DNA from 2 places in the Arsenicicoccus cauae genome. Region 2 is predicted to be linked to the other one. Evidence: predicted binding sites of a transcription regulator. Region 2 holds the regulator's gene; the other holds the start of a gene.

Region 1 (10,545 bases), 530 kb from region 2:
CGACCCGGATTACCCGTGATGCCCCTTGTCGCAGGTGCAATCACGCAGGTACGGTCTTTCGCAGCAGCAGCCCCCGCCACCACGCGGCGTCGCTGGTCAGGGCTCACGGGTCACCCCGGGTTACTCGGGAGTATGTCATACGTTTGATCATTGTGCGAAGTGCTCGCATGGTGTGACCTGCGTGACAGTCCGGTCATCGACGGCGCAACCCTGCACAGGAGCACACATGGCCGAGATCAGCCGACTCCCCGGACCCGTCGCCGATCAGTGGGACTGGCAGCTGCAGGGCTCCTGTCGGCGGGAGAACCCCGACGTGTTCTTCCACCCCGAGGGCGAGCGTGGTCCCGCCCGGCGCAACCGCGACGGCGCGGCCAAGGCAGTGTGCGTCGCCTGCCCCGTCCTCGAGCAGTGCCGCGAGCACGCCCTGCGGGTCCGCGAGCCCTACGGCGTGTGGGGTGGCATGACCGAGGACGAGCGCGAGTCGCACTACACCACGATCGCGATCGCCTGACCCCGGCGCCTGCTCGTCGGCGGAGATCCCGCCGCCCCGCACCACCTACAGCGCGAAGGCCGCCCACCCCCTCGGGGTGGGCGGCCTTCGCGGCGTCCGTCCTGCTCGGCTCAGTGGCCGTGACCGTGACCGTGGCCACCGGCGGGAGCGGCGGGCTCCTCCTCGGGCTTCTCGACCACGAGGGTGTCGGTCGTCAGGACCATCGAGGCGATGGACGCGGCGTTGCGCAGCGCGGAACGCGTGACCTTGACGGGGTCGATCACCCCGGCGGCGACCAGGTCGACGTACTCCCCGGTCGCGGCGTCCAGACCGTTGCCGGGCTCCAGCTCGCCGACCTTGGACACGGCGACGTAGCCCTCGCGCCCGGCGTTCTCGGCGATCCAGCGCAGCGGCTCGGCCGCGGCCTTGCGCACGATGTTGGCGCCGGTCAGCTCGTCGCCCTCCAGCTGGAGGTCGTCGAGCGCGCGGACCGCGTGGACCAGGGCGGAGCCGCCACCGGCGACGATGCCCTCCTCGATCGCGGCGCGCGTCGCGGAGATCGCGTCCTCGATGCGGTGCTTCTTCTCCTTCAGCTCCACCTCGGTGTAGGCGCCGACCTTGATGACGCAGACGCCGCCGGCGAGCTTGGCGAGGCGCTCCTGGAGCTTCTCGCGGTCCCAGTCGGAGTCGGTGCGCTCGATCTCGGCCTTGATCTCGGCCACGCGACCGTCGACAGCCGAGGCGTCGCCCGAGCCGTCGATGATCGTCGTGTCGTCCTTGGACACCACGACGCGGCGGGCCTGGCCGAGGACGTCGAGGCCGACCTGGTCGAGCTTGAGGCCGACCTCCTCCGCGACGACCTGGCCGCCCGTGAGGATGGCGATGTCGGCGAGCATGGCCTTGCGGCGGTCGCCGAAGCCCGGCGCCTTGACGGCCACGACGTTGAAGGTGCCGCGGATCTTGTTGACCACCAGGGTGGACAGCGCCTCGCCGTCGACGTCCTCGGCGATGATCAGCAGCGGCTTGCCGGCCTGCACGACCTTCTCGAGCAGCGGCAGGATGTCGGCGATCGCCGAGACCTTGCCCTGGTTGATCAGGACGTAGGCGTCCTCGAGGACGGCCTCCATGCGCTCCGGGTCGGAGACGAAGTACGGCGAGATGTAGCCCTTGTCGAACTGCATGCCCTCGGTGAACTCCAGCTCGGTGCTGGCGGTGGAGGACTCCTCGACGGTGATGACGCCGTCCTTGCCGACCTTGTCGAAGGCCTCGGCGATCTGCGTGCCGACCTCGTCGTTCTGCGCGGAGAGGGAGGCGACGGCGGCGATCTCGGACTTGCCGGAGACCTCGCGGGCGTTGGCGAGCAGGCGCTCGGACACGGCGTCGACGGCCTTGTCCATGCCGCGCTTGACCCCGGCCGGGGCGGCCCCCGCGGCGACGTTGCGCAGGCCCTCCTTGACCATGGCCTGGGCGAGGACGGTCGCGGTGGTGGTGCCGTCACCGGCGATGTCGTTGGTCTTGGTGGCGACCTCCTTGGCGAGCTGAGCGCCGAGGTTCTCGTAGGGGTCGTCCAGCTCGATCTCGCGAGCGATGGTCACCCCGTCGTTGGTGATGGTGGGGGCGCCCCACTTCTTGTCGATCACGACGTTGCGCCCCTTGGGGCCGAGCGTGACCTTCACCGCGTTGGCGAGGGCATCCACGCCGCGCTCCAGGGACTTGCGCGCGTCGTCGTTGAACTCCAGCGTCTTGGCCATGAGCTTCCTTGTCAGTCGAGAGGTATGACGAGAGCCCCAGCCCCCAGCCGCGAAGGCTCGGGCCGGGGCTCCCAGAGTCAGTGCTGCGTGCGTGCGAGCGTCAGCCGACGATCGCGAGGACGTCGCGGGCGCTCAGGATGAGCAGCTCCTCGCCGCCGTACTTGACCTCGGTGCCGCCGTACTTGGAGTAGATGACCTTGTCGCCGACGGCGACGTCGACGGGGACGCGGTTGCCCTTGTCGTCGATGCGGCCGGGGCCCACGGCGAGGACCTCGCCCTCCTGGGGCTTCTCCTTGGCCGTGTCCGGGATGACGAGACCGGACGCGGTGGTCTGCTCGGCCTCGACGGCCTTGACGACGATGCGGTCCTCGAGCGGCTTGATGGAAACCGACACTGTGGTGACCTCCCCTTCGGGAATGTCGAGAGTGGACAGATGTATGGACTCCGGTGCCGTCGTGCGTCGGGCCGCCGTCGCGGGGGTCGACCCTTAGCACTTGCCTACCGAGAGTGCTAACTCACAATCTAGGAAGCCGCTGGCACTCGGTCAAGTCGAGTGCCAGCGGCTGTCCCGCCGGTGGGGGAGGATGGCCCCCATGGACCTCGCCACCACCCGCGCGCTCACCTCCCCCGAGGGGCTCGCGCTGCTCGAGGGACTCCGGCCGTATGCCGAGGCCAGCTCGCTCGCGACGTCGACCGCCCTGCGCCGCGACGGCCACTCCCCGGAGCTGGTGGCGGCGGTGCTGACGCAGAGCCGGTTGCGGCAGCGGGGACGCGCCAAGCTCGGCGACGCCGTCGACCGGCTCCTGCTCACCCCCGACGGCCTGGAGCAGGCCACCCGCCCCCAGGTCGCCCGGCAGCACGCGGAGCGCCTGGTGGCGGCCGGGATCCGCACCGTGCACGACCTGGGGTGCGGCCTGGGGCTGGACGCCGCCGCCATGGCCGAGGCCGGCCTCGAGGTCCTCGCCGTGGACGCCGACCCCGTGACCGCCGAGCTGGCCGGGCACAACCTCGCGCAGGTCCCCCTGCCTGCCGGCACGCCCGCCCCGCAGGTGCGGTGCGCCCGCGCCGAGGAGGTGGCCGACGAGGGGGTGGGCGCGGGCCGGCATACGGCCGTCTGGCTCGACCCGGCCCGCCGCACGCCGGGGGTGGCCGACGCGACCGGGCGGACCCGCCGGACCTTCCGCCTGGACGACCTCGCCCCCTCCTGGGAGCTCGTGCAGGAGGTGGCCGGTCGGGTGCGGGCGGCCGGGGCCAAGCTGTCCCCCGCCTTCCCCCACGCCGCCCGCCCCGTCGGGGCCGAGGCGCAGTGGGTCTCGTGGCGCGGCGAGGTGGTCGAGTGCGTGCTGTGGTGGGGCGACGCGGCCCGGTGGGCCGGCCGCACCGCGCTGGTGATGGACGGCGACGCCGCCACCCTCGGCTCCGCGCACGTGGTCACCGAGGCCGACCTGCCCGACGACGGCCCCGCGCCGGGGAGCGACCGGGGCGAGCTGCTCCACGAGCCCGACCGCGCGGTCATCCGCGCCGGGCTGGTCGGGGCGCTGGAGGCCCTGACCGGCGGCGCGGAGCTCGACGAGGGGGTGGGCTACGTGCGGTCCCCGGACGGCGGGCAGGTGGGGGTGCCGTGGGCCCGGACCTACCGGATCCTCGACGAGATCCCGTTGCAGGACAAGGCGATCCGGGCGTGGTGCCGCGAGCGCTCGATCGGCGACCTCACGCTCAAGAAGCGCGGCGTCGACGCCGACCCGGACCGCCTGCGGCGCTCCCTCAAGCTGCGCGGCGACGGCCGCGCCACCCTGGTCCTCACCCGCCAGTCCGGCCGGCCGGTCGCCCTGCACGTGACCCCGGTCTGACGGCTGCGGCTCGGCTCACAGCAGCGCGTCGCGCTGAGCCCCCCGGTGCCGCACCGCGTCGGCGCCGGCCCGCAGCGCCCCGGCCACCGCGTCCTCGTGGGTCGCCCCCAGCGCCAGGTGGGCGGCCAGCGCCCCGCAGAACGCGTCGCCCGCACCCGTCGTGTCCACGACCTCCTCCGGCGGGACCGGCGTCGCCGGGTGCTCCACCCCCATCCAGGACGCACCCGCCGCGCCGAAGGTCACCAGCAGCGACGCGGGGAAGGCCCCGTCGTCGGCCAGCTCCAGCGCCTCGTGCTCGTTGACCACGAGCGGGTCCGCCGCCTCGACGACGTCGAGGGGCAGGTGGTGGTAGGGCGCGGCGTTGACCACTACGCGGATGTCCCGCGTCGACACCCGCTGCACCGCCGCCGTCACCGTCTCGATCGGCACCTCCAGGCTGACCAGCAGCACGTCGCCCGCCGCCATCGTGTCGAGGACCCCCATGTGGTGCGGCAGCAGCTCGGCGTTGGCGCCGGGGCTGACGACGATGACGTTCTCCCCCTCGAGGTCCACGGTGATGAACGCGTGACCCGTCGGCTCGCCCTCGACGACGCGGACGTGCGAGACGTCGATCCTCCTGTCCTGCAAGCGATCACGGTATGCCGCGCCCGCCTCGTCCCCACCGATGGCCGCGACCATGACGACCTCCGCGCCCGCTGCCGCCGCCGCGACCGCCTGGTTGCCGCCCTTGCCGCCCGCCGTGCGCCGGGTGGACCCGCCGACGATCGTCTCGCCGGGGCGGGGCAGCCGGTGGACCGTGGTGGTGAGGTCGACGTTGACGGACCCGAGGACGTAGACGCGGCTCATGCCCCCATCATGCCGGTCCCCCGGCCACGCCGGGCGGGCACGGCCGCGCCCGGGTAGCGTCGGGCCCGATGTCCCCGCACGCCGCCCCCACCCTCGCCCCCACCCCCGCGCGGGCTCTGCTCGTCGCCGCGGCCCTCGCCCTGGCCGCCGGGTGCTCGACCCCTGCCTCGACCCCCGCCTCGACCCCCGCCTCGGTCCAGGCACAGCCCGGTGCCCCCGCCGGCAAGCCGACGCCGCCGAGCACGACCGGCACCGCCACGGCCCGCACCACCGCGCCCGTCCTCGACGTCACGGGGTTCCCCCGCCGCGGGGCCTCGCCGGGCTCCGGGGCAGCCACGCCCGACGTCTCCGCCACGCCGACCGCGGCCGCGGGCAGCTCCCGGCATACGGCCGAGGGCTCCTGCTCCGCCCGCATCGTCGAGGGACTCACCCCCGAGCAGCGGGTGGGGCAGCTCGTCATGGTCGGGATCGCGCGCGGGCGCGAGGACGACGCGCGCCGAGCGATCGCGGAGCGGTCGATCGGCAACGCCTTCTTCATCGGCGGGTGGCGCGACCGTGGCCAGGTCGCCGAGGTCAGCCGCCGCCTGCAGCGCGCCGCCGACGAGTCCGGCCACGGGCTCGACCTGCTCGTCGCCGCCGACCAGGAGGGCGGGCGGGTCCAGCAGCTCAAGGGCGAGGGTTTCCGGCGCCTGCCGTCCGCGGTGGAGCAGGCCGCGCTGCCGCCCGACGAGCTGCGCGCCCTGGCGACGGACGCCGGGCGCGAGCTGCGCGCCGCGGGCGTCAACCTCAACCTCGCCCCCGTCGCCGACACCGTCTCCCCCGAGCTCGGCCGGGCCAATGCCCCCATCGGCGGCCTGTCCCGGCAGTACGCCACGGAGCCCGGCGCGGTCTCGACGCCGGTGTCGGCCGTCGTCGCGGGGCTGCACGCCGCCGGTGTCGGCGCGACGCTCAAGCACTTCCCCGGGCTGGGCCGCGTCCGCGCCAACACGGACCACTCCGCCACGGGCATCGACGACACCCAGACGACCGCCGACGACGCCTACCTGCAGCCGTTCGCGGACGGGATCGCCGCCGGGGCCGACGTCGTGATGATGTCGACCGCGCGCTACCGGCGCATCGACCCGGCCACCCAGGCGGCGTTCTCTCGCCCGGTGGTGACGGGGGTCCTGCGCGAGCGGCTGGGCTACGACGGGGTGGTGGCCACCGACGACCTGGGCGGGGCGGAGGCCATCCAGCACATCCCCACCGGGGAGCGCGCGGTGCGCTTCGTGCGGGCCGGCGGCGACGTCGCCGTGACCGGGATCGCCCGGGACGGCAGGGTGATGTCACGCGCCCTGCTGGCGGAGAGCCGACGGGACCGGGCGTTCGCCGGGCTGGTGCGCCGCGCGGCCCAGCGGGTCGTCGAGCTGAAGGTGCGCCGCGGCCTGGCCCGCTGCGGGTAGGTGTGCTGACCGGACACGTTGATCGACCGCGTCGGGCTGCACGGGTGCGCTTCGTCTGCCCTAGCCCCGGTCTTTCACCGGGTTCCTGAGTTGGTGCTCGGGTGAGGCTTCGACTCTGATTCCGGTGCGGGGCGCGGCAGGGTGCCGGCTGGCGCTGCCGGGCTGCGGTTCTCCGATGGTCTTTCGGGTCGTGGGGTGGGCGGCTTGGTCAGGCGGGGTCGGGGATGGCTGCGATGTTCGCGAACACGGCGACGATCGCTGTGGTCCAGGGCCAGGAGGTCGGCAGGCGTAGCCGTCGTCGTCGTTGACCTCTGGTCAGGCGTGCGGGGACGTGCCACAGCCGGTACCGCAAGGCCTTTGGCTCACATGCTCTCAACCCAGCGGCGTCACCGTGCAGGGCGAGCAGGCGGGTCCAGGCGACCAGGTCGGCGGCGAGCATCACGCACGTCAACCACGCCTGGTTGATCGCGAACTCCCGCGACGGCAAGCGTCCCAAGCCGGTGTCCTTGGCGTGGCGGATGTGGTCCTCGACGCGGGCGTGGGCACGGTGGCGGGCCTCCAGGTGGGCGAGCTGCCCGACCTTCGTGTTCGTCACGAACGCCTGGTACCGGTACCCGTCTGCTTCTTCGAGCAAGGACAGCTGAGCGCCGGGGTGGGGGCGTTCACGCCGGACGATGACCCGCATCCGGTCCGGCCAACGTGTCGCGAAGTCCCTGGCGAGCAGGCCGGTGATCTCGACGACCTCGGCGCCTTCACGCACGCTCCCGTCGGCCTCGACCGCAGGGGTCCACGCGGTCTTGGGCACCTTCGTGATGGCCTCGCGTACTGCGGTGTGGATGGGGAAGCCGAGGCTGTACTCCACGCTGCGGCCGCGGATCTCGTTCTGGGAGGTGGGCCAGTCGATCAGGCCGTGTGACGCCCCGGCCCCATCGGAACGAATCAACAGGTGCTTGCGGTGGGCGGCGGGGACCTGAGCGATCGCCGCCGTGAGGACCTCGACGTGATCGCTGGTGGTGTTCGAGCCCGCGTTCCCCGCCCGCAGCGTCGCGGCCAAGAACTCGGAGGTGTTATCGCACCACACCCCGATCGGGTGGTACCCGAAGGTCCGTTTGAACGTCGCCGCCGCGTTCTCCTTCTCGCAGTGGGCGATCACGATCGTCGCGTCCACGTCGAGCACGACGACCTGACCGAGCCCACGCCCGGCCGCGGTCGACTCCGGCACCCCGCCCGGGATGCTCGCCCACACGTGCCGACGCGTGCGGGCTCTGGACACGGCGATCTTCTTCATCCGACCCGGGGTGACCTCGTCCAAGGTCCGCCAGACCGTCGGCGCAGACACCACCGGGCCCAGCACCCCCTCCTGGTCGCGCAGCACAGCGATGTCACTGATCGCCTCACCACCATCGACGAGCATCGTGGCGACGTCCACCAACACCCGCCCCCGGTCGTGCACCGGCAGGAAGTCCCGCCGCGCCATCGCCCCTGACAAGCCGCTGGTCAGACCGACCCTGTCCGCCACCATGCGTGCCGCCGCTGCGCCGGCGTGCCCGACGACACCGACACCATCACCGGTGACTACCAACCCTGCGGACCACGACGTACGCTTCACCTACCGAGTGCTTTCTGCTGGGCGACCTGGGACCTTAGACAAGTCCAAGTCTGCCCTGGTCAGGGAGCACTTCGGCGCATCCGGGCCCCATCACGACCAGACGCGCCGTGAACGATCGGGGCTAGGCAGACCTGGAGTCCAGTGTGGCGCGGTAGGCGTCGAAGAAAGTTGCGACGCGATCAGGGACGGCCGCCTGGCCGTTGGCCGTCCCGGCGGGCATGCCGAGCAGATGACGGGTCCACTGGGTCGAGTCGCAGCGGAAATCAACGTCATCGCAGGTCTGGGAGTCGCGGGTCGCAACCAGTCCGGCGTCGTCCAGGTGTACGTCGTAGAAGTATTCCTGGGGCCGAGGGCAACGGCTGTCCAACAGCTTCAGGCGGAGGCTGACCGGGGCGCCCTGCATGGCCGGGCGCGTGCACATTGTCTTCATCGCGAGGACGGCGGCACCGGCTCCGCGACCGAGGCGTCGACACCCTACCCAGCATCAAGGCCGAGTGAGAATCCCTAGACTAAAACCGCTCACTCTTCGACCGCCGAAACTGCTCAGTTTTCGAACGCCGTCGAGGAATAGTCAAGACCTGTGGATTGATGTGTCAGGCGGCGTGAGCGTGACCTCCTGATTCGTCGGGTCGTTCGACGAGCTTGCCGTTGCTGAACTCCGCGCCGGCACGGACGAGCGCAACGAGGTGGGGTGCGTTGACGGCGCGCCAGCGGGCCTGGGCGGACTCGATGAGCTTGAACGCCATGGCGATGCCGGCGGCGCGGGAGCCGGGGCCCTTGGTGACCCGCTGCCGGAGCCGGACGGTGGCGAAGGTCGACTCGATCGGGTTCGTCGTTCGTAGGTGGATCCAGTGCTCGGCGGGGAAGTCGAAGAAGGCGAGTAGGACGTCGAGGTCGTCGACGACCTTCGCGACGGCCTTGGGCCACTTCGCGCCGTAGTTGGCCGCGAACGCCTTGGCTGCGGCCCGCGCGTGGTCCTTGTCCTCGGCGTTGTAGATCTCCGCCAGGGCGGCCTTCGCCCCGGGGTGCGCCGACTTCGGCAGGGCGGCGAGAACGTTGCCGAGCTTGTGCCACCAGCAGCGCTGCTCCTTGGTGTCGGGGAACACCTCGCGCAGCGCCTTCCAGAACCCCAATGCACCGTCCCCGACGGCCAGCACCGGTGCGCGCATCCCGCGGCGCTTGCAGTCGCGGAGTAGGTCGGCCCACGACTCCGAGGACTCGCGGAATCCATCGGACAGGGCGACGAGCTCCTTGGCGCCGTCGAGGCGGACGCCGATCATCACCAGCAGACACACCTTGTCCTGCTCGAGGCGGACCTTGAGGTGGATGCCGTCGACCCACAGGTAGACGTAGTCGCTCTCGGCGAGCGACCGGTTGCCGAACGCCTTGGCGTCGTCTTGCCACTGGACGGTGAGGCGGGTGATGGTGGCCGCAGACAGGCCTGCGGCGGAGCCGAGGAACTGCTCCAGCGCGGGCACGAAGTCGCCGGAGGACAGGCCGTGCAAGTAGAGCAGCGGGAGCACCTCGGCCACGCCTGGGGACTTCCTCGCCCATGCGGGCAGGATCGCCGAGGAGAACCGCTTCCGCTCCCCGGTGGCCTCGTCGATGCGCTTGTCGTTGACCCGCGGCGCACGCACCGGCACCGCCCCAGCCGCGGTCGCGACCTCCCGCGGGTCGTGGAAGCCGTTGCGGACCACCAGCCGGTGCCCGTCCTCATCGACCTCGTGCTGGTGTGCCTCGACGTAGGCGGCAACCTCGGCCAGAAGCGCCGCCGCGAGCATCTGCCGCGCACCGTCGCGGGCGAGCTCGTCGAGCAACGACCCACCGACGGCCGCCGGGACGTGCTCCTGGGACCCGTTCTCCTCGTGGACTATCTTGAACATGGACGTACCTTCCCGAGCCGGCGCGTCAACGCCGACCACGATCCGAACTTGAGCATGGGCTTCGATCTTGCTCGGGAGGTACGTCTCCTCTACGTCACCTCGCCGAGAGCCATCCACAGGTTCTGATCATTGCTCAACGCCGTCGACACGGATTCGCTACGCATCGAAGCTGTTCGGCCCAAGGCCCCGCCAGATGCATCGTGTGAGGGCCTCCGACATCCTCCCCGCTTGTCGCGGTGACCCGGCGCGCCGAGGTTCCATCCCGCATCACTAGTCAACTTGGGCTATGGCGGGGACTGTCGGATTATCGGTGGGCGGGGTGCCCGGCGTTCTTAGGTGGTAGAGGGGGTGATGCGTCCCTCGAAGGTGATGGCGAAGGCGTTCAGGGGTGCCTTCCACCGCATGACCCATCGTGCCCTGCCTCTCCCGGTGGGGTCCAGGGAACGGGTCACCAGGTAGAGACACTTCAACGCGGCGGCGTCGTTCGGGAAGTGCCCTCGCGCACGGACGGCGCGCCGGTAGCGGGCGTTCAACGACTCGATCGCGTTGGTCGTGCAGATGACCTTGCGGATCTCGACGTCGTAGTCGAGGAAGGGCACGAACTCGCTCCACGCGTTGCGCCACATGCGGATCGCGGCGGGACAGACGGGCTCCCACGTGGCAGCGAAGTCCTC
Region 2 (10,545 bases):
CGACCCGGCCACCTCGGCGCCGCTGCCGTCGGACAGCAGCACGGCCTCGCCGCGCTGCAGGCGCAAGGACCCGGCGGCGTGCCGGCCCTCGGGCCCGTCCACGAGCACGGATGCCCCTGGGGTGACGCCGGCCAGCGAGCCGGGCGGCAGGAGGAACAGCGGCGCCGTCATCGACTCAGCGGAAGGCGTCGCGGAGCTTGCCGAGCAGCCCCTTGTCGAGCGAGGTGGCGTGCCCGTCGGGGTTCTCCTCGCCACGCAGCTCGGCCAGCTCGCGCAGCAGCTCCTCCTGGCGCGAGTCCAGACGGGTCGGCGTGGTGACGTTGAGGTGCACGACGAGGTCGCCTCGACCGCCGCCGCGCAGGTGGGTGACACCGAGGTCGTCGAGGGTGACCGTGTCGGCGGACTGCGTCCCGCGCCGCACGTGCACGTCGGCGGCGCCGTCGAAGGTGTCCAGGGTGATCGTCGAGCCGAGGGCCGCCGCCGTCATCGGCACGTCGAGCGTGCAGTGCAGGTCGTCCCCGTTGCGCTGGAAGGTCGGGTGGGGCGACACGACCACCTCGACGTAGACGTCGCCGGGCTGCCCGCCGCCGGGGCCGACCTCGCCCTCGCCGCGCAGCTGGATGCGGGTGCCGGTGTCGACGCCGGCGGGAACCTTGATGGACACGGAGCGGCGGGTGCGCACGCGGCCCTCCCCCGAGCACTCGAAGCAGGGGTTGGGGATCACCGTGCCGTAGCCCTGGCACACGCCGCAGGGCCGGGAGGTCATGATCTGGCCGAGGAAGCTGCGCTGGACCTGCTGCACCTCGCCGCGGCCCTGGCAGGCCGAGCAGGTCTGGGGGGAGGTGCCGGGCTGGCACCCGTCGCCGTGGCAGGTGCTGCACTCCACGGCCGTGTCGAGGGTGAGCTCGTGGGTGTCGCCGAAGACCGCGGTGCGCAGGTCGACGTCGGCGCGCACCAGGGCGTCCTGGCCGCGGCGGACGCGCGAGCGCGGGCCCCGACCGCCCGCGGCCCCCGCGCCGGCGCCGAAGAACTGGTCCATGATGTCGCTGAACGTGAAGCCCTGCCCGAAGCCCGCCGACCCGGCGCTGGCATAGGGGTCGGCGCCCATGTCGTAGGCCTGCTTCTTGGCCGGGTCCCCGAGGACGTCATAGGCCTGCGACACCCGCTTGAACTCCTCCTCGGCCTCCGGGCCGGGGTTGACGTCCGGGTGCAGCTTGCGGGCGAGCTTGCGGTAGGCCTTCTTGATCTCTTCGGCGCCGGCGCTGCGGTCGATCCCGAGGGCTGCGTAGTAGTCGTTCACGAAAGTCCTTGCCTGACAGAGTGGTTGGCCTGGTTCACGGTAGTCACGATGGTGGCTGAGCCGGTCGGGTCGGCTGGGCCGGTCGGGTCGGCTGGGCCGGTCGGGTCGCTGACCGCCGGCCGGCGGTGGCTAGCCACCGAGCGACCGAGAGACGTATGCCGCGACCGCCCGCACGGCCGCCATCGTCGTGGGGTAGTCCATGCGCGTCGGGCCGAGCACCCCCAGCCCGGCCACGAGGTCCGGCCCGGCGCCATAGCCGGTCGAGACCACGGAGGTGGACACGAGGCCGGCGTGGGACAGCTCGCTGCCGATGCGCACCGAGACGAGGTCGGAGGCGTCCATGGCGGGGCGGGCGGGGTCGTCGTGCATGGCGTCGATGAGGCTGAGCAGCACGACGTGCTCCTCAAGGGCCTCGAGCACGGGGCGCAGCGACGTCGGGAAGTCGCCCGAGCGGCGCGCGAGGTTGCTGGTGCCGGCGATCACGACCCGCTCCTCGCGCTCCTCGACGACGAGCTCGGCCAGGGCCGTGGTGACGGCCTCGACCGCCGCGCGGTCAGCCACGGCAAAACCCTCGGACAGCCCGGCGAGCGCCCGCGCAACCTCGGTGAACGGCCGACCCGCGGCCAGCGCGTTGAGGCGCCCGCGCAGGTCGAAGGCCAGGCGCTCGCCGTCGGCATCGCCCAGGTCGCGGCCCACGTCGACGACCCGCTGCTCGACCCGGCCGGTCGTGACGATGAGCACGACCATGAGGCGCGGCCCGCCGATGGGCACGAGCTCGATGTGGCGGACGGACGAGCGGGTGAGCGAGGGGTACTGCATGACCGCGACCTGGTGGGTGAGGCTGGCGAGCAGCCGCACCGTGCGGTCCACGATGTCGTCGAGGTCGACCGACCCGGCGAGGAACTCGGCGATGGCCGCACGCTCGGGGGCCGACAGGGGCTTGACCTCGGACAGCTGGTCGACGAAGAGCCGGTAGCCCGCGTCGGTGGGGATGCGCCCGGCGCTCGTGTGCGGGGCGCAGATCAGGCCCTCCTCCTCGAGCGCGGCCATGTCGTTGCGGACCGTCGCCGCGCTCACGCCCAGCTGGTGGCGGTCGAGCAGCGCCTTGGACCCGACGGGCTCGGAGGTCGCGACGTAGTCCTGCACGATGGCTCGCAGGACCTGCAGGCGGCGTCCGTCGCTCATCGTCGACCTCCTCTCGTCCGGCGGCTGGCACTCAGGCATGCCGAGTGCCAATTCTACGCCGGGTGGCGCGCCACGACGAACTCCGCCGGTCCTGCGGCTAGCCTTCAGCACCGTCCGGCGACGCAGCAGCGAGGAGACCCCGTGGTGGACCGATACGGAACCGACGTCCTGTCCGGCGACTGGAAGGCCCCGCGCCGGGGGCGCTCGGAGGCGGTCCCCGCCGCCCGCGGCCTGGTCGTCGAGGACGTCGAGTCCGGCTGGGTGGGCGCCGTGGCCCGGGTCGAGAAGGCCGGCGGCGTCCACGTCGTCCACCTGGAGGACCGCAAGGGGCGGACAAGAGGCTTCGAGCTGGGCCCCGGCTTCTGGGTCGACGGCCGCCCGGTCACCCTCGTCCCGGACACGAGCGGGAGCGACGCCCGGCTGGCCGAGGCCCGCCAGGCCGCCTCGCGCACCGCCTCGGGGTCGGTCGCCGTCGCCGGGGCCCCCGCCCGCGTGGCCACCGGGTCGCGCCTCTTCGTCGAGGGCCGCCACGACGCCGAGCTGGTGGAGAAGGTCTGGGGCGACGACCTGCGCATCGAGGGCGTGGTCGTGGAGCTGCTCGACGGCGTGGACGACCTGGCCGCGGTCATCAAGGACTTCGCCCCCGACGGTGACCGCCGCATGGGCGTGCTGGTGGACCACCTCGTGCCCGGCACCAAGGAGGCCCGGATCGTCGAGCAGGCGCGCCGGGTCCCCGGCTACTCGCGGTTCGTCAAGGTCCTCGGCCACCCGTACGTCGACGTGTGGCAGTCGGTGCGTCCCGAGCGCCTCGGCCTGCAGCAGTGGCCCGTCATCCCCCGTGGCACCTCGTGGAAGCACGGGATCTGCGCCCACCTCGGCTGGCCGCACCGGTCGCAGGCGGACATCGCCCGCGCGTGGAAGCAGATCCTCGGTACCGTGCGTACGTACGCCGATCTGGAGCCGACCCTGCTCGCCAGCGTCGAGGAGCTGATCGACTTCGTCACCGTCCCCCTCGAGGACGACCAGCAGGAGGTTGTGCGTGCCTGAGGAGCAGGAGCCGCTCGCCGTCGAGCTGGTCGCCGTCGTGGTGGCGGTCCTGTCCGGGCGTCCCCGCGTCCTCACGGCTCCCCCGCCCGCCCCCGGCATACCGGCCCTCCCTGCCGGCCCCCTCGAGGCCGGCCAGCCGTCCCTGCAGGCCGGCCTGCGCTCCTGGGTCACCTCGCAGACGGGCCGACAGCTCGGGTATGTCGAGCAGCTGTACACCTTCGCCGACCACGACCGCGGGCTGGACGACACGCGTGGCCGCCGGATCTCGATCTCCTACCTCGGGCTGACGACGGACGACGCGCCGGAGCAGGCCCGGGCCGCCCAGCCGGGAGCCTCTGCCTGGCACGACGCCTACGCCCTGCTCCCCTGGGAGGACCAGCGCGGCGGCACCCGTCTGGTCGACGAGGTGATCGCCCCGCAGCTGACGCACTGGGTCGGCGCGGCCGGGTCCCCCGCCGACCGGACGGCCCGGCGGCACCGCTGCGACCTGACCTTCGGCCGCGGCGGGCACGCGTGGCTGCCCGACCTGGCGCTGCAGCGCTACGAGCTGCTCTACGAGGTCGGTCTGGTCCCCGAGGCCCGCGAGGCCTGGCGCCTGCCGGACGACGACCTGGTCCCCGGGGAGCCGATGATCGGCGACCACCGCCGCATCCTCGCGACGGGTCTCGCGCGGCTGCGCGCCAAGATCCAGTACCGCCCGGTGGTGTTCGAGCTCATGCCGGCCGCGTTCACGCTCGGTGAGCTGCAGGGGTGCGTCGAGGCGCTCGCGGGCCAGGCGCTGCACAAGCAGAACTTCCGCCGCCTCGTGGAGCAGCAGGCCCTGGTCGAGGAGACGGGGTCGGTGTCGTCGGGCACCGGCGGCCGCCCGGCGCGGCTCTACCGGTTCCGCCGCTCCGTGCTCGACGAGCGTCAGGTGGCGGGCACCAAGCTGCCGGCCCTGCGCACCCGGTGACGCCCCGCGGTCCTAGGACCGCGGGGTGCGCACCAGGGTCGAGGCGCCGAGCGCCAGCACGGCGAGCACTGCTCCCACCGCGAAGCCGCCCTGGACCCCGCTCGTCAGAGCGCCCGCCGCCGATGCGCCGCCGGCCGCCGCCCGTGCCGTCACGGAGGTCATGACGGCCACCGTCGTGGCCGTGCCCGCCGCGGCCCCGACCTGCTGCAGCGACCCGAGGATCGCCGAGCCGTGGGGGTACAGGTGCGGCGGCAGCACGCCGAGCGAGGCGGTGAACACGGGGGTGAAGACGAGCGCCAGCGACACGCTGATCAGGACGTGCAGCGCCAGCACGCCCCAGGGCGCCAGGACCGGTGCGAGCAGCGCCAGCATGACCAGCCCCGCGACGAGGCCGGCAGCGCCGGGGACGACGAGGCGGGGAGCGCCATACCGGTCGTAGGCCTTGCCCACCTGCGGGCCGAGCAGCCCCATGGCCAGTCCCCCGGGGATCATCAGCAGGCCGGTGGTGAGCGAGGACAGCCCGCGCACCTCCTGGAGATAGATGGGGAGCAGGATCACGGTGCCCATGAGCCCCATGAAGCACAGGACCATCAGGACCAGGCCGATGGTGAAGGTGCGGTGGGACAGGGTGCGCAGGTCGAGCAGCGGGGTCCCGTGGCGCTGCAGGACGAGCTGCCGCCAGGTGAACGCGCCCATGGCGACGAGCCCGACGAGAAGGCACCCCCACGGTGGCAGGCCCGAGGACGCAGCGCCGTGGGACGCACCCTCGCCGAGGCCGCTGAGCCCGTAGACGAGACCCCCGAAACCGACGGCGGACAGCGCGAGGCTGACCAGGTCCAGGTCGCTGTGCCCGGGCTCGGCGACGTCCACGAGGGCGCGGAGCCCGACGACGAGCGCGCCGACGGCGATCGGCAGCACCGCGGCAAAGATCAGCCGCCACGAGCCGAGCTGCAGCAGCAGCCCCGAGACCGCCGGCCCCATCGCGGGCGCCACCGAGATCACGAGGGTGACATTGCCCATGACCCTGCCGCGCCCGTGGGCGGGGACGAGGGTCATCAGCGTCGTCATGAGCAGCGGCATCATGATCGCGGTCCCGCAGGCCTGCACGACCCGGCCGCCGACCAGCACGCCGAAGGTGGGGGCGAGCAGGCAGGCGGCCGTGCCGACCGAGAACAGCGTCATCGCGAGGCCGAAGGTGCGCCGGGTCGCGAGCCGCTCCATGAGCCAGCCGGACACGGGGATGACCACGGCCATGGTCAGCATGAAGACCGTGGACAGCCACTGGGCGGTGGACGCGGTGACGTCCAGCTCGCGCATGAGGCGCGGGATCGCGTTGGTCATGATCGTCTCGTTGAGGATCACGACGAAGGTCGCGAGGACGAGCACGGTGAGGATCGTCCGGGTGCGGGCGCGGTCCACGTCGGGCGCGGGTGTCGCCTGGGCGGGGGCGTGGGGCTGCATGCGGGGTCTCCGGTCGTATGACGTGCGGTGGGGGCCTCCCCGGAGCGTCGTCGACGGGGTCGCTGCTCCATGGTCACGCACCGGGGGTGGCCAGCCAACTCGGTTGTCCCCGGATGCGTTATGCTCAGCGTCAGCAATTTCTTCTGCTCACGTCTAGCACAAGGGGTCATCGTGTCGCAGATCCTGCCCGACACCACCGCGCTCTACGACCGGGTCCGCCATCACGTGCTGCCCGCCGAGTGGGCGCTGATGACGCCCGATGTGGAGGCGATCTGGCGGCTCAAGGCCGAGCGGGACGCGGTCGTCCTCGCGCACAACTACATGACCCCCGAGATCTACGGCGGGGTCGCCGACATCACCGGGGACTCGTTGGCCCTCGCACGCGAGGCGCAGGAGGTCGACGCCGAGGTCATCGTCGTGGCGGGCGTGCACTTCATGGCCGAGACGGCCAAGCTGCTCAACCCCACCCGCACCGTGCTGATCCCCGACCTGCGCTCGGGCTGCTCGCTGGCCGAGTCGATCACCGCCGACCAGGTGCGGGCGCTGCGGGCCGCCCACCCGGGCGTCCCCGTGGTGACCTATGTCAACACCTCGGCGGCGGTCAAGGCCGAGTCCGACATCTGCTGCACCTCCGGCAACGCGACCCGGGTGATCGAGAGCCTCGGCACCGACCGGGTAATCATGCTCCCGGACCAGCACCTGGCCCGCAACGTCGCCCGCCAGACCGGCGTCGAGGTCATCACCCACCCCGGCGCGTGCGAGGTGCACGAGCGCTTCACCCCGCACGACATACGGCAGATCCGCGCGGACCACCCGGGGGTCGTGGTCATGGCCCACCCCGAGTGCCCGACCGAGGTCGTGGACGAGGCGGACCTGTCCGGGTCCACCGCCGACATGACGAGCTTCGTGGCGCGCGAACGCCCCGCGCGGGTCGCCCTGATCACCGAGTGCTCCATGTCCGACAACGTCGCCGCGGCGCACCCCGACGTGGACTTCGTGCGCCCCTGCAACCTGTGCCCGCACATGAAGCGCAACACCCTGGCCGCGATCCGCCGCTCGCTGCAGACCCTGACCCACGAGGTGACGATCGACCCCGCGGTGGCCGACCGGGCTCGGGCTGCCGTCGAGCGGATGCTGGCGGTGGGCTGAGGTGGCCCCCTCCTCGTCCACGCTCAGCACGCCCGGCACCCTCGGGACCCTCGAGACCTTCGGAACCTTCGAGATCACGTATGCCGAGGGCCCGGTCGTCGTCGGGGCCGGGCTCGCGGGCCTGCTCGCCGCCACCGCCCTGTCCCCCGTCCCCGGCACGGTCATCAGCCCCGCACCGCTCGGCGTGGACACCTCGACGGGGTGGGCCCAGGGCGGCATCGCGGCGGCCGTGGGGCCCGACGACGACCCCGCGCTGCACGCCGAGGACACCCTGCGCGCCGGCGCGGGCCTGTGCGACCCCGAGGTGGTCCGCTCGGTGACCGACGCCGGGCCCGAGGCGATCTCGTGGCTGCTGGCGCTCGGCGCGAGGCTCGACCGTGGGCCGGACGGCGCCTTGGCACTCGGTCTGGAGGGAGCGCACTGCCGCCGCCGCGTGCTGCACGCCGCGGGAGACGGGTCGGGCGCGGAGCTGCTCCGCGTGGCCGTCGCCGCGGCGCGGCGGACGCCGTCGGTCACCGTCGTCGAGGGCGTACGCGCCGTGCGTGTGCTCACCGACGCCCACGGGGTGGCCGGGGTGCTCGTCGAGGGCGCGGGTCCGCGCCGCGTGGTCGCCACCCGGTCCGTCATCCTGGCGACGGGTGGCCTCGGCGGCCTCTACGCCCACACCACCAACCCGCTCGCGTCTCGCGGGCAGGGACTCGCCCTCGCGGTCCGCGCGGGCGCCGTCGTGCGCGACGTGGAGCTGGTGCAGTTCCACCCCACGGCCCTGGACGTCGGGCTGGACCCGATGCCCCTGGTCTCCGAGGCCGTGCGGGGCGAGGGCGCCACCCTCGTCACCGCTTCGGGGGCGCCGGCGGTCACCGACCCCCTGGCCGCCCGCGACGTCGTCGCCCGCGCCCTGTGGGCGGCCCGCCAGGCAGGGCACGCGACCTGCCTGGACGCGCGCGCCACGCTGGGCCCGCGCTTCGGGGACCACTTCCCGGCGATCGAGTCCGCCTGTCGCGCAGCGGGTCTGGACCCTTCGGTCGACCTGCTGCCGGTCCGGCCGGCCGCGCACTACGCCATGGGCGGGGTGCTGGTCGACGCCGCAGGTCGCACCACCGTGCCCGGCCTGTGGGCCGTCGGCGAGTGCGCCTCGACCGGGCTGCACGGGGCCAACCGGCTCGCCTCCAACTCCCTCCTGGAGGCGACGGTCTGCTCGCGGCGCCTCGCGGCGACCCTGCGCGACGAGCTCGCTCGCCCCGGCGGCCCGCAGGTGGGGCCCGCCGCTCGCCGCGACCTGATCGCGAGCGCCCGCGGCGCCGGGTCCGCCCCGCAGGCCACCGATCTCGCGCTGCTCCGGTCCACGCTGGAGGCGGCCGCCGGCGTCCTGCGCGACGCCCCCGGGCTGCAGCGGGCCCTCGGCATACTGGCTCCCCTGGCCGCGCACGACGACGACGCGCTCGTCGCCGCCCTGGTCTGCCGAGGTGCCCTGCAGCGCACCGAGTCCCGTGGTGCGCACACCCGCACCGACCACCCCGCCACCGGCGAGCCGCAGCACACCCTGCTCACCCTCGCCGACGTCACGACCCCCACCCTCACCGACAAGGAGGCCTCATGAGAGCGCTGCCGGACATCCTGCTCGAGCCCGTCGTCCGCGCCGCCCTGCTCGAGGACCTCGGCCGCGCCGGCGATCTCACCACCGACGCGACCATCCCGCCGGACGCCACCACGACGGTCCGGCTCGTCGCCCGGGACGCGGGCGTCGTGGCCGGCACCGACCTGGCCCGGCTGGCGTGGACCCTGCTCGACCCGCGCATCGAGGTCCGGATCGACCGCGGCGACGGGTCCCGCGTCGCGCCCGGCGACGTGATCGGCGAGGCCACCGGCCCCGCACGCGGGCTGCTCACCGCGGAGCGCGTCGCCCTCAACCTCCTCGGCCACCTGTCCGGGATCGCCACGGCGACGGCCGAGCTCGCCGACGCGGTGTCCCACACGCGGGCCCGCGTGTGCTGCACCCGCAAGACCACGCCGGGGCTGCGCGCCCTCGAGAAGCACGCGGTGCGGGCCGGCGGCGGGGACAACCACCGCTTCGGCCTGGACGACGCGGTGCTGATCAAGGACAACCACGTGGCGGTCGCCGGGGGGATCACTGCCGCCGTCACGCGGGTCCGCGCGGAGGTCGGTCACCTGGTCAAGGTCGAGTGCGAGGTCGACACGCTGGACCAGCTGCGGGAGCTGCTGGAGGTGGGCGCCGACGCGGTGCTGCTCGACAACATGACGCCCTACCTGCTGCGGGAGGCGGTCCGGCTCGTCGACGGGCGCCTGGTCACCGAGGCCTCGGGCCGGGTCGACGCCACCACGATCGTGCCCATCGCCGAGGCGGGGGTCGACCTGATCTCGGTCGGCCGCCTCACCCACAGCGCGCCGGTCCTCGACATCGGCCTGGACATCGACCCCGACATCGGTCCCGACGCGCCGCCGGCGGCTACCTGATGATCCGCCAGGTGAACGGGTAGCTGTAGGGCTCACCCGCCGCCACCTTGATCGCCGCGAGCCCGTGGACGACCAGTGCCGCGAGCGGGATCAGGCCGGCCAGCCAGATGGTGACGAAGCCGACCAGCACGAGCATGAGCGGCAGCGAGATCAGGATGACCGCCACCGTGGCGATCCAGACGGTGATCTGGAAGTTCAGCGCGTCGATCGCGTGCTCCCGGACCGCGCGGCTGCGTCCGCCGCCCATGAGCAGGACGATCAGCGGGCCGAAGAAGGTCATGCCGCCGAGCAGCACCGACGCGATCGGCGACCAGTGGGCCGCGCAGACGAGCTGCCGCTCGTACTCCGGGTTCAGCGGCGCGTTGTTGCCGTAGACCGGCTGGCCCTGCTGCGGGTGACCGCCCTGCTGGTAGCTGCCCTGCGGGCTCGCGCCCTGAGCGCCCGGTCCGGCCTGCGGGTAGCTCGGGATCTCGCGGTCGTTGCGGTGCTGGTCGTCGGTGCTCATGGTCCCCTCCGTGTGGTTCGTGCCCGATGTGGTTCGTACTCGACGCGGCGGCCTGCCGCTCGACCCTTCGGACTCCAGTCTGCCCAGGTCGGATCCCTGCCGGCCCTCCGAACCCACCCTGACCGGACCCTGATCCCACCCTGGCCGGACCGGCCTCAGCCGTCCCCGCCACTCACCAGGGCCTCGGGGTGGAGGCACTCGGGGGGTGATCGTCACGTCCTCGCCGGACTCGGCTCGCATCACGACGTCGGCCAGGTGCGCGCCTCGCTGATGGTCAGCTCCACGGCAGGACTGTGCCTCGACGTGCACAGTGCGGGTCCCCGTCTTGCTGGCAGTCAGACGCCGAGGAGGCGGCGCACCACGGTGTCCGCCAGCAGGCGTCCGCGCAGCGTGAGCACCAGGTGGCGGTCGCGCAGGGCCGCACCCCCGTCGACGAGACCGTCGGCGATCAGCCCCGCCACCGCCTCCTGG

The links. Region 2 encodes HrcA, which represses chaperone genes, less so after heat shock. Its sites were predicted from a motif close to TTNGCACTCGNNNNNNNCGAGTGCNAA; they were not measured.
Region 1: groES (co-chaperone GroES) is a predicted target of HrcA. The motif match lies at 2,775-2,801, and genes of this name have one in related genera.

The regions. Positions count from the first base shown of each region.
Region 1 is NZ_CP171001.1:1,675,391-1,685,935, reverse strand. It holds gene ACF3NS_RS07950 (WhiB family transcriptional regulator) at 227-511, shown strand; gene groL (chaperonin GroEL) at 622-2,241, opposite strand; gene groES (co-chaperone GroES) at 2,342-2,635, opposite strand; gene ACF3NS_RS07935 (methyltransferase domain-containing protein) at 2,835-4,091, shown strand; gene ACF3NS_RS07930 (ribokinase) at 4,107-4,937, opposite strand; gene ACF3NS_RS07925 (glycoside hydrolase family 3 N-terminal domain-containing protein) at 5,006-6,379, shown strand; gene ACF3NS_RS07920 (IS1380 family transposase) at 6,588-7,988, opposite strand; gene ACF3NS_RS07915 (IS256 family transposase) at 8,582-9,871, opposite strand; gene ACF3NS_RS07910 (IS256 family transposase) at 10,204-10,545, opposite strand, start outside.
Region 2 is NZ_CP171001.1:2,208,178-2,218,722, reverse strand. It holds gene ACF3NS_RS10360 (16S rRNA (uracil(1498)-N(3))-methyltransferase) at 1-171, opposite strand, end outside; gene dnaJ (molecular chaperone DnaJ) at 176-1,300, opposite strand; gene hrcA (heat-inducible transcriptional repressor HrcA) at 1,430-2,485, opposite strand; gene ACF3NS_RS10345 (DUF3097 domain-containing protein) at 2,627-3,532, shown strand; gene ACF3NS_RS10340 (hypothetical protein) at 3,525-4,484, shown strand; gene ACF3NS_RS10335 (DHA2 family efflux MFS transporter permease subunit) at 4,497-5,945, opposite strand; gene nadA (quinolinate synthase NadA) at 6,117-7,094, shown strand; gene ACF3NS_RS10325 (L-aspartate oxidase) at 7,096-8,694, shown strand; gene nadC (carboxylating nicotinate-nucleotide diphosphorylase) at 8,691-9,569, shown strand; gene ACF3NS_RS10315 (DUF4870 domain-containing protein) at 9,562-10,074, opposite strand; gene hemW (radical SAM family heme chaperone HemW) at 10,410-10,545, opposite strand, start outside.